2 regions of the Deinococcus grandis genome follow, and region 1 is predicted to be linked to the other one. Evidence: riboswitches for the same ligand, from Rfam matches in the RefSeq annotation. Region 1 holds a riboswitch; the other holds the start of a gene.
The links. Region 1 has a riboswitch for cyclic di-GMP ahead of DEIGR_RS07790 (glycosyltransferase). Riboswitches for the same ligand answer to the same signal wherever they lie in the genome.
Positions count from the first base shown of each region.

Region 2: another riboswitch for cyclic di-GMP. It lies ahead of DEIGR_RS15090 (hypothetical protein); the one in region 1 lies ahead of DEIGR_RS07790 (glycosyltransferase).

Region 1 covers NZ_BCMS01000001.1:1,574,167-1,578,342, reverse strand. The annotation lists gene DEIGR_RS07795 (hypothetical protein) at 1-176, opposite strand, end outside; gene DEIGR_RS07790 (glycosyltransferase) at 176-1,435, opposite strand; cyclic di-GMP riboswitch class II at 1,443-1,529, opposite strand; gene DEIGR_RS07785 (glycoside hydrolase family 26 protein) at 1,721-2,686, shown strand; cyclic di-GMP riboswitch class I at 2,816-2,890, shown strand; gene DEIGR_RS07780 (glycoside hydrolase family 16 protein) at 2,903-3,673, shown strand; gene DEIGR_RS07775 (glycoside hydrolase family 3 N-terminal domain-containing protein) at 3,953-4,176, opposite strand, start outside.
Region 2 covers NZ_BCMS01000001.1:3,153,491-3,157,666, forward strand. The annotation lists gene DEIGR_RS15085 (DUF11 domain-containing protein) at 1-1,280, opposite strand, end outside; gene DEIGR_RS15090 (hypothetical protein) at 1,310-1,831, opposite strand; cyclic di-GMP riboswitch class II at 1,885-1,970, opposite strand; gene carA (glutamine-hydrolyzing carbamoyl-phosphate synthase small subunit) at 2,103-3,287, opposite strand; gene DEIGR_RS15100 (hypothetical protein) at 3,362-4,176, opposite strand, start outside.

The sequences.
Region 1 (4,176 bases):
ACGCTCCCGGGGGCGGGGGCAGCGGCGGCCGGGCCACTGGACGCCGTCTGATTTGACGGTGCCGGACTGGGCGTGGCGGACCCGGCGGTGGCCAGCACGCTCAGGGCGACGGCGGCCAGTCCGGCGCAGAGCAGCGCGGTCCGGCGGGCGGGCCGTGGGCGGTCCGGGCCGCTCATCAGTCGCCCGCCTGCGGCAGGGGCTCGCGGGTGGGGGCGGCGCCGGGCAGGCGCAGGCCCACGCGGGGCAGTTTGTTCCACTGGACGTTCCGGCGGCGCAGGAACGTCACGCAGGTCATGACGACGACCAGAGACACGAAGGGCCGCAGGAATAGCCGCTGGGTGGGGGTGATCAGCAGGGGCCGCAGGGACTGGCGGCCCAGCAGCAGGGCGGCGGCGGCCACGGCGACGTCCGCGCCGACGTTCAGCAGCAGGGGCAGCAGCGCGTCGTTCATGTGCTGCGTCAGCAGGGCCAGCGCGGCGAGGTCGAAGATGGGTCCTGCGCCACCCAGGGTCAGGCCGTAGACGAGCACGTACGGCAGCGTCAGCCAGCCCAGGCGGCCGCCCCTGGGGTTCATGATCAGGTGGCGGTACTTGCCCATGACCTGGAAGGTGCCGTACATCCAGCGCATCCGCTGGCGCCACAGGCTGCGTAGATCCACGGGCGGTTCGGTGTAGCTCAGGGCGCCGGGTTCGAAGCGCACCTCGTAGCCTTCGGCGGCGATGGCGACGGTCAGGTCCATGTCCTCGGTGATGGTGTCGTGGCTGTAGCGCAGGCGGCGGATCAGGTCGCTGCGGAACGCCCCGGCGGCGCCGGGCACGACACTGACGGCGCCGAGCATGTCCTGCGCGCGTTTTTCCATCTGCTGGCCGACGCTGTACTCCAGGTTCTGCATCTGCGTCAGGGACGTGACCGGCCCGGCGACGCGCACGTCCCCGGCGACCGCGCCCACGCGTGGGTCGTGGAAGTGCCGGGCCAGGGCGGCCAGCGTGCCGGGGGCCAGTGCGGAGTCGGCGTCCACGCTGACCGCGACCGGGTAGGTCAGGTGGTCCGCGGCGAGGTTCAGGGCGCTGGCCTTGCCGCCGTTGGGTTTGCGCAGCACCGTGACGCGCGGGTCGGTGCGGGCGAAGTCCTCGGCGATGGCGGCGGTGGCGTCGGTCGAGCCGTCGTCCACGACGAGCACCTGCAATGCCGGGCCCTGCTGGGCGAGCACGGAGCGCAGGGTGTCGGCGATGCCGACCTCCTCGTTGTACGCGGCGATCATGACGCTCACGCCGGGCAGCGGGGCGCCCTGGGCGCGGGCGCGTCGGCGGGCGGCGGTGCGGGCGTGCGCGAAGGCCAGCGTGACCGTCAGGACGGCCTTGAGGAGCAGCAGGGTGACGATGATCAGCAGCACCCAGCCCAGCAGTGTGGACGGCAAAGCGACAGGAATAGACATGGTGAGGCCTCCCTCGGGGCGGTCTCACCACTGGCTCCACTCGTCTCATGAGGTGACCGATTCGAAGACGAGTATCGTTGCCTCCCGGCATTGTGTGGGGTGGGTCGGGGTCCGGGGACCCTCGGCCATACCCTACGCACCACACGTTAATCGCCCGTTACTGACGGGCCATGAACATCACCTTTGGGGCACGCTGGGCCAGCGTTAAGCGGACCTACAGGCAGAGGGGGCCCGGACGGGGGCATCGGTGCAGCCCGTCCAGAACGCTGCCATCATGCGCGGTGCATGCCTGCCGTCACCCCAACCGCCTGCCGTCCGGCCAGACGCACACCGTTCCGCCCACGCGCCCTTCATGAGTGGATTCTGATCGCGGCCCTGACCGGCCTGCCGTCCGCGCACGCCGCGCCCCTCCCCTCCTGCGGGGTGTTCGGGCTGACGGTGGACAGCCCCGCCGTGCTGGACACCCTGGAACGCAAACTGGGGTGCCGCTTCGGCGCGGTCCGCTGGTTCCAGGACTGGAACACACCGTTCAACCAGGCCTACGCCCGCACCCTGAGTGCTCAGGGCCGCGAACTGGAACTGTCCTGGCAGCCCCGCGTGCGCGCCGCGTCCGGCGTGCGGGGCGTGCCGTACCGCGACATTGCCGCCGGACGGCACGACGCGTACCTGCGGCAGTTCGCGCGCGACATCCGGCGGGGCGGCGTGACGGTCCGCTTGACCTTCGCCCCGGAGATGAACGGCAACTGGGGCGCGTACCAGCTGACCCGCAGCAACACCCCCGCGGATTTCGTGCGGGCGTGGCGGCGGATCGTGAACGTGTTCCGCGCCGAGAAGGCCCCGGTGCGCTGGGTGTGGACACCGAACATCCTGTACCCCGACATGCCCAGCTCGTACCGGGCGCTGTACCCGGGCGGCGAGTGGGTGCACGAGGTCGGCCTGGACGGCTACAACTGGGGCACCACCAACCCCTGGAACCGCTGGCTGAGTTTCCGCGACACCTTCGCCGCGTCGTACCGGCAGCTGAAGCTCGTGGCGGGCGACAAACCCGTGCAGCTGGGCGAACTGGCCAGCGTGGAGCAGGGCGGCAGCAAGGCCGCGTGGATCCGGGACATGTGCGCGGCCCTGCCGGGCTTCGGGCAGATCCGCCGGGCGTTCTGGTTCCACCTGAAAGACGGCCGCGTGGACTGGCGCATCACGACCAGCGAGGCGTCCCTGGACGCGTTCCGCCGCTGCGTCTGCACGCGCCGCTGAAGAGCCCCGCACCAACCCGGCGGCGTACCCCCGGATGGGTGGAATGCCGTCCTGTCCAGCCAGGAGCGGCATTCATGTAAGAGGTTTGAAGGAGACTTCAGGAGACACTCACAGCGCAGTCGAGCATCCCGATGCTCAGGGCAAACCCGCCGCGAGGCGGGGACGCAAAGCCACGGAACCCACAGGGTCAGCCGGGCCACCAGAGGGAGACGCCACATGACCATCCACCGAACCGCCGCCGCCGCCCTGCTGGGCCTGTGGCTCACCGCGTGCAACGACCTGTCCACCCCGCAGGCCACCGGAACCACCCTGCGCCCCGCCGCCGCCACCTGGACCGAGACCTTCGACACGCTGGACAGCGCCCGCTGGATCCGCTCCAGCTGGCCCGGCTTCTGGCAGGCGCCCGGACTGACCGGCGGGTTCGACCCGGCGCTCGCCAGCGTGAAGGGCGGCCACCTGCTGCTCACCCTGAACGTGCAGGCCTGCGCGACCGGCCTGTGCGCCCGCGCCGCCGAGATCCAGAGCGCACAGACCTTCGGCTTCGGGCGGTACACCTACCGCTTCCGCGCCGCCAGCACCAGCGCCAACCCCTCCCGCAGCGGCAAGGTCCAGAGCGGGAACATCAGCGGCGCGTTCAGCTTCGTGAACGAGAGCGCCACCGAGATCGACCTGGAAATCGAAGGCAACCGCCCCAGAACCCTGAACGCGGCCGTGTGGAACACCGTGAACAACAAGAGTTACAGCGTGCTGCCCACCGGCGTCACCTTCGGGCAGAGCTTCCAGACCCTGACGTACGAGTGGCGCCCCGACCGCGTCACGTACTTCCTGAACGGCACGAAAGTCTGGGAGACCACGCAGAACGTCCCGCAGCAGGCCGCACACATCATGCTGAACGTGTGGCCCACCGACAGCGCCGCGTGGGGCGGCACCGCCACGACCGGCACCGTGCACATGCTGGTGGACGAAATCAGCTTCGAGGCGTTCTAATACGGGATTGAATTGACTTGCTTGCACCGTGATCGCGTTCCGTTGTCCCCTCTCCCCCTGTGGGAGAGGGAGGGAGGCGCGAAGCGACGGAAGGGTGAGGGGGCCACCGGGCGACTCCGAATGATGTGGAATCACTTGAATCCGGTATGACCTGCCCGCGCCAGGAGGGGTCCAGTGAGCGAACCGATCTGACTGGTGCCACATGCGGCATGCATGTTCGACCCCGATCTGACCTGTGGCTGCCCGGAGGCCTCGCCAGCGCCCTCCTATCCAGTCGGGTCAGGCCGGGAAGGGCAGCGTGCCGGCCGCCGCGAGGTTCCCGCCGAGCCAGCGCAGCGCGGCGCGGCGTGCTTCGGCCTGGAAGCCGTAGGTGAGCAGTGCGGGGGCGTTCACGTCCAGCGCGGCGTAGGGGTTGTACAGCGCGAGGTGCAGGTCCGGGCGGACCCCTCGCAGCGCGGCGTGCCGGTGGCGGGAGGTGGTGGCGAGGATCACCGGGAGGCCGT
Region 2 (4,176 bases), 1.6 Mb from region 1:
AGGGCGACCGTGGAGCGGATGGCCGGGCTGCCCGCCGTGCAGGTGCTGGGCGGCAGGATCGGGCTGGTGGGGCTGCCGGGCTGGCCCGCCTCGGGCGTGCCGGGGATGGTGGGGTCGCCGCCGGGGGTGGGGGTGGGGTTCCCGAAGGACAGGCCGGGCAGGTTCACGATGTCCTTCGTGTCGTCCTTCTTGCTGGGGTCGTTGCTGCTGGTGCTCGTGACCGTCACGGTGGGCAGCGTGCCGGGCGCCGTGGGGGCACTGCCCGCGGGGAAGGTCACCTTGACCAGAATGTCGGCGGTCGCGCCGGGGGCCAGGCTGCCCACGTCGGGCACGCCGTCCCCGTCGGTGTCGGTCAGGGGGGTCCCGTCAGGCTTGAGCAGCGTCACGATCGTCCCGGTGGGGAAGCCCGCCGGCGCGGTGGTGATGTCGAACACGTCGGCGCGGTTGCCGGTGTTCTGGACGGTGTTCGTGAAGGTGATCGTGGTGGTGCTGGTGGTGGCATGCGCGGTCTGCGTGTCGCTGGCGCTGGGGGTGATCAGCACGCCCTCGGGGCTGGCGTAGGGGGCGGTGACGGGATTGCCGTTGCCGTCCGGGTCGGCCTTCGGCCCGATGAGGGTGGCGTCCTTGCGGTCCACGGTCGTGACGTTGGAGTTGTTGGCGTCGCGCGGGACGCTGGGGTCGTTGTTGAAGGCCGGGTTGTCCTGGCGGGTGCCGCTGGGGTCGGCGCCGTACTTGTCGGCGTTGGTGGCGGTGGTGGGCACCGTGTACACCTGGAAGAACTTGACGGACTGGTCCGGTTTCACGCCGGTGATGGTGGTGATGGGCGTGGCGGCGGCGATCTCGGCCGGGCTCAGGGTGCCGTCATTGTTGGTGTCGGCACTGGCGGGGTAGTACGTCACGCTGCCGGGGGTCTTCACAGCGGCGGTCGGGTCGGGGGTGTTGGTCAGGACGTAGGACTCGTTGGGGACGTTCCCGGTGTTCGTCAGGGTGTAGGGGAAGACCACGGTGTCACCGGGGCGGGCGGTGGCGGTCTGGCCGGGCTTGCTGTAGTCGGGGGTAGTGACGTCGGCGCTGCCGTCGTTCTTCACGATCGTGAAGCTGGGCACCGGCAGCACGGTGGTCGTGACCTTGTTTGACTCGACGGGGGTGGGGGTCGTGCTGCCTTCGGGGGTGAAGACGATCTCGGCGGTGTTGGTGATGACCGTTCCCGCCTCCGTCGCGGCGTGCGCGGCTCCGGCGGTGAGGGCGATCAGGGCGGTCAGGGTCCAGTGTTTCTTCATGGGCATCCTCCGGGTGGGGGGCAGGGGTGTTACTTGACTTTCACGCGGAAGCTGAACTTCAGCGTCTCGTCCGGGGTGAGGCTGGTGACGGTCCAGCGGACGGTGGTGTAGCTGCTGGTCGGGATGGGGACCTGACGCGTGACCTGCCGGCCGTTCTCGGTGGTGGTGACGGTCCGTCTGGGCTGGGCGCTGAAGGTCTTGCCGCTGTCGGTGGAGTACGTGACCGTCCAGCGTTCCCCGGCGGGGGTGGTGAGCACGCTGAACTCGGTGCCGCGCGGGACGGGAACGGTGACGTTCAGCTGGCCCAGGCGGCGGCCGGAGACGTTGCGCAGCGTGACTTCCTCGCGCAGGATGTCGCCGGGCAGGACGGTCCTGGGCGCGGCGATGATGGTCTCGGTGACCTTGCCGCTGCTGTCCGCGCTGCGTTTGACGAGATCCTGCGTGAGGGTGAAGGTGACGTTCTGCGGCGCGGTCGGCGCGGCCGGGGGCGTGGCCTGCTGGGCCTGGGCCAGCGTGAGGGCGAGGAACAGGGGCGGAATCAGACGCTTCACTCCGGGGGACCTCCGGGGGCAAAAAAAGTGACCGACAGCTGGGGGGATCACTCCCACCGTTCTGTCGGTCGCGCCACTCGCTCCTCATCTGGCTGAGGCGCCCGTATGCGCCAGATGATTCATTGCTCCGGAACAGCTGCTGGCCCGGGGACCGTCCCCGAGGATGCTGGTCTCACTTCACCGTGTTCACACGCTTGTCACTGACCGCGCGAACAATATGAAATTTCTCACCTGCGCATCCCGTCCATCATGTTGTCCCAGCGGGGGATTGTCAAACCCCCAGACGTCCGGCGCTGGCTTTCACAATGGGGGTACCGTTGCCCCCATCGAAGGCGTCGATCTCCTCAATGAAGCGGTCGAACAGGTAGCGGCTGTCGTGCGGGCCGGGGCTGGCTTCCGGGTGGTACTGCACGGAAAACACCGGGTAGCGGCTGTGCGCCATGCCCTCCAGGGTGCCGTCGTTCAGGTTGATGTGGGTGGGCACGAACGCCCCGTTGGGGATCGAGTCGATGTCCACCGCGTACCCGTGGTTCTGGCTGGTGATCTCCACGTTGCCGGTCAGCAGGTTCTTCACGGGCTGGTTGCCGCCGCGGTGGCCGAACTTCATCTTGAAGGTCTTCCCACCTGCCGCGAGGCCCAGGATCTGGTGCCCGAGGCAGATGCCGAAGGTGGGCAGCAGTCCCATGAGTTCCCAGGCGGTCTTGTGCGCGTACTCCAGCGGGGCCGGGTCGCCGGGGCCGTTGCTCAGGAACAGGCCGTGCGGTTGCAGCGCCATGATCTGCGCGGGGGTGGTGTGGGCGGGCACCACGATCGGCTCGATGCCGACCTCGGCCAGCCGCTCGATGATGGTGTGCTTGATCCCGAAGTCCATCAGGACCACGCGCTTGCCGTGCCGCAGGGTGGGGAACGCGTAGGGCAGCGCGGTCGTGACCTCGCGCGTCATGTCGTGGCCGTCAATGTCCTGATGGTCACGGGCGCGCCCCACGTACACGGCTTCCTCGGCGGGCGTGAACTCGCCGTACGGATCCTCCGGGTGCGTGAAGCTGCGGTGCGCGATGACGCCCTTGACCACGCCGCCCGTGCGCAGGCGCCGCACCAGCGCGCGCGTGTCGATGCCCTGGATGCTCACCACGCCGTACTGCTGCATGAAGGCTTCCAGGGACTGCTGCGCGCGGTGGTTGGAGTACTCGCCGCTGAACTCACGGCTGATGAAGCCGCGCACGTAGGGTTTGTTGCTCTCCATGTCGTAGATCGCCACGCCGTAGTTCCCGACGTGCGTGTACGTGATGGTCACGATCTGCCCGTTGTACGAGGGATCGGTCATGATCTCCTGGTACCCGGTCATGGAGGTGTTGAACACCACCTCGCCCACGGTCTCGCCGCGGTGCCCGAACGCGTACCCGCGGTACACGGTGCCGTCTTCCAGAGCCAGGATGGCCCGTTCTTTCCTGATCATGCTGTCCTCCATTCGCGCCTCGCTGGACGCGTTTCATGGCTCAGCTCTACGCGGCACCGTGGTCCCCCGGGGGGTCACCAGCGGTAGCGCACGCTCGCCTTGCCGATAATGACATTCCCCGAAACGGAGCGCTGTGAGGTCGTTCCGTCAAATCGGTTGATGAGGTCCGCCGCGCCCGTCATGGCCCCGGCGAACAGGCCGCTCAGGGCCCTGTCGCCGCTCAGTTCCCTGGGCAGCATCCCGGCGAGGTCCTGCGCCTTCAGGTCCGCCGGGTTGGGCTGGTACGACCAGCCGCCCGAGCCCTGCATGCTCAGACCTGCCGCGCGGAACGCCGCGTCGTCCGCCAGCACCGGCCCCTCGGCCAGCGCAGCGTCCAGCGCCTCCTGGCTGAAGGCGGTGATCAGGTAGTCGCCCCGGAAGGCGTACACCATCTTCAGTCCGGCCAGCACCTCGTCCAGGCCCTCGCTGGCCCCGGCCATGCCCGCGCCGAGCATCAGGGCGCGGGTGTCCACGTCGGCCATGGCGTCGTCCATCAGGGTGTCCATGCCGGTCTTCGTCAGGGACGTCACGGTGCCGCGCAGGCCGTCCAGCGCGTCGTTCACGCTTCGGGCGTACCCGGGCAGGTGCGCGTCGGCCGCCGCGCGGTCCGTGACCCGCTGGTACGACACCATGGTTGCCAGCCCGGCCAGCGGATCCTCCTGATTCAGGCCCGCCTTCAATCCGCCCGCCAGCGTCACCTGCGCGCACTCGTGCCCCAGGTAGCGCCCGGCCTGCTCCAGGTGACTGGCCAGCTGGCTGTCGGTCAGGAACCCGAACGGTTCGAGCAGGTCCACGCGGGTCAGCCAGCGGCCCAGGTAGGCGCCGGTGTCCGGGTGGCAGGCGGTCGCCT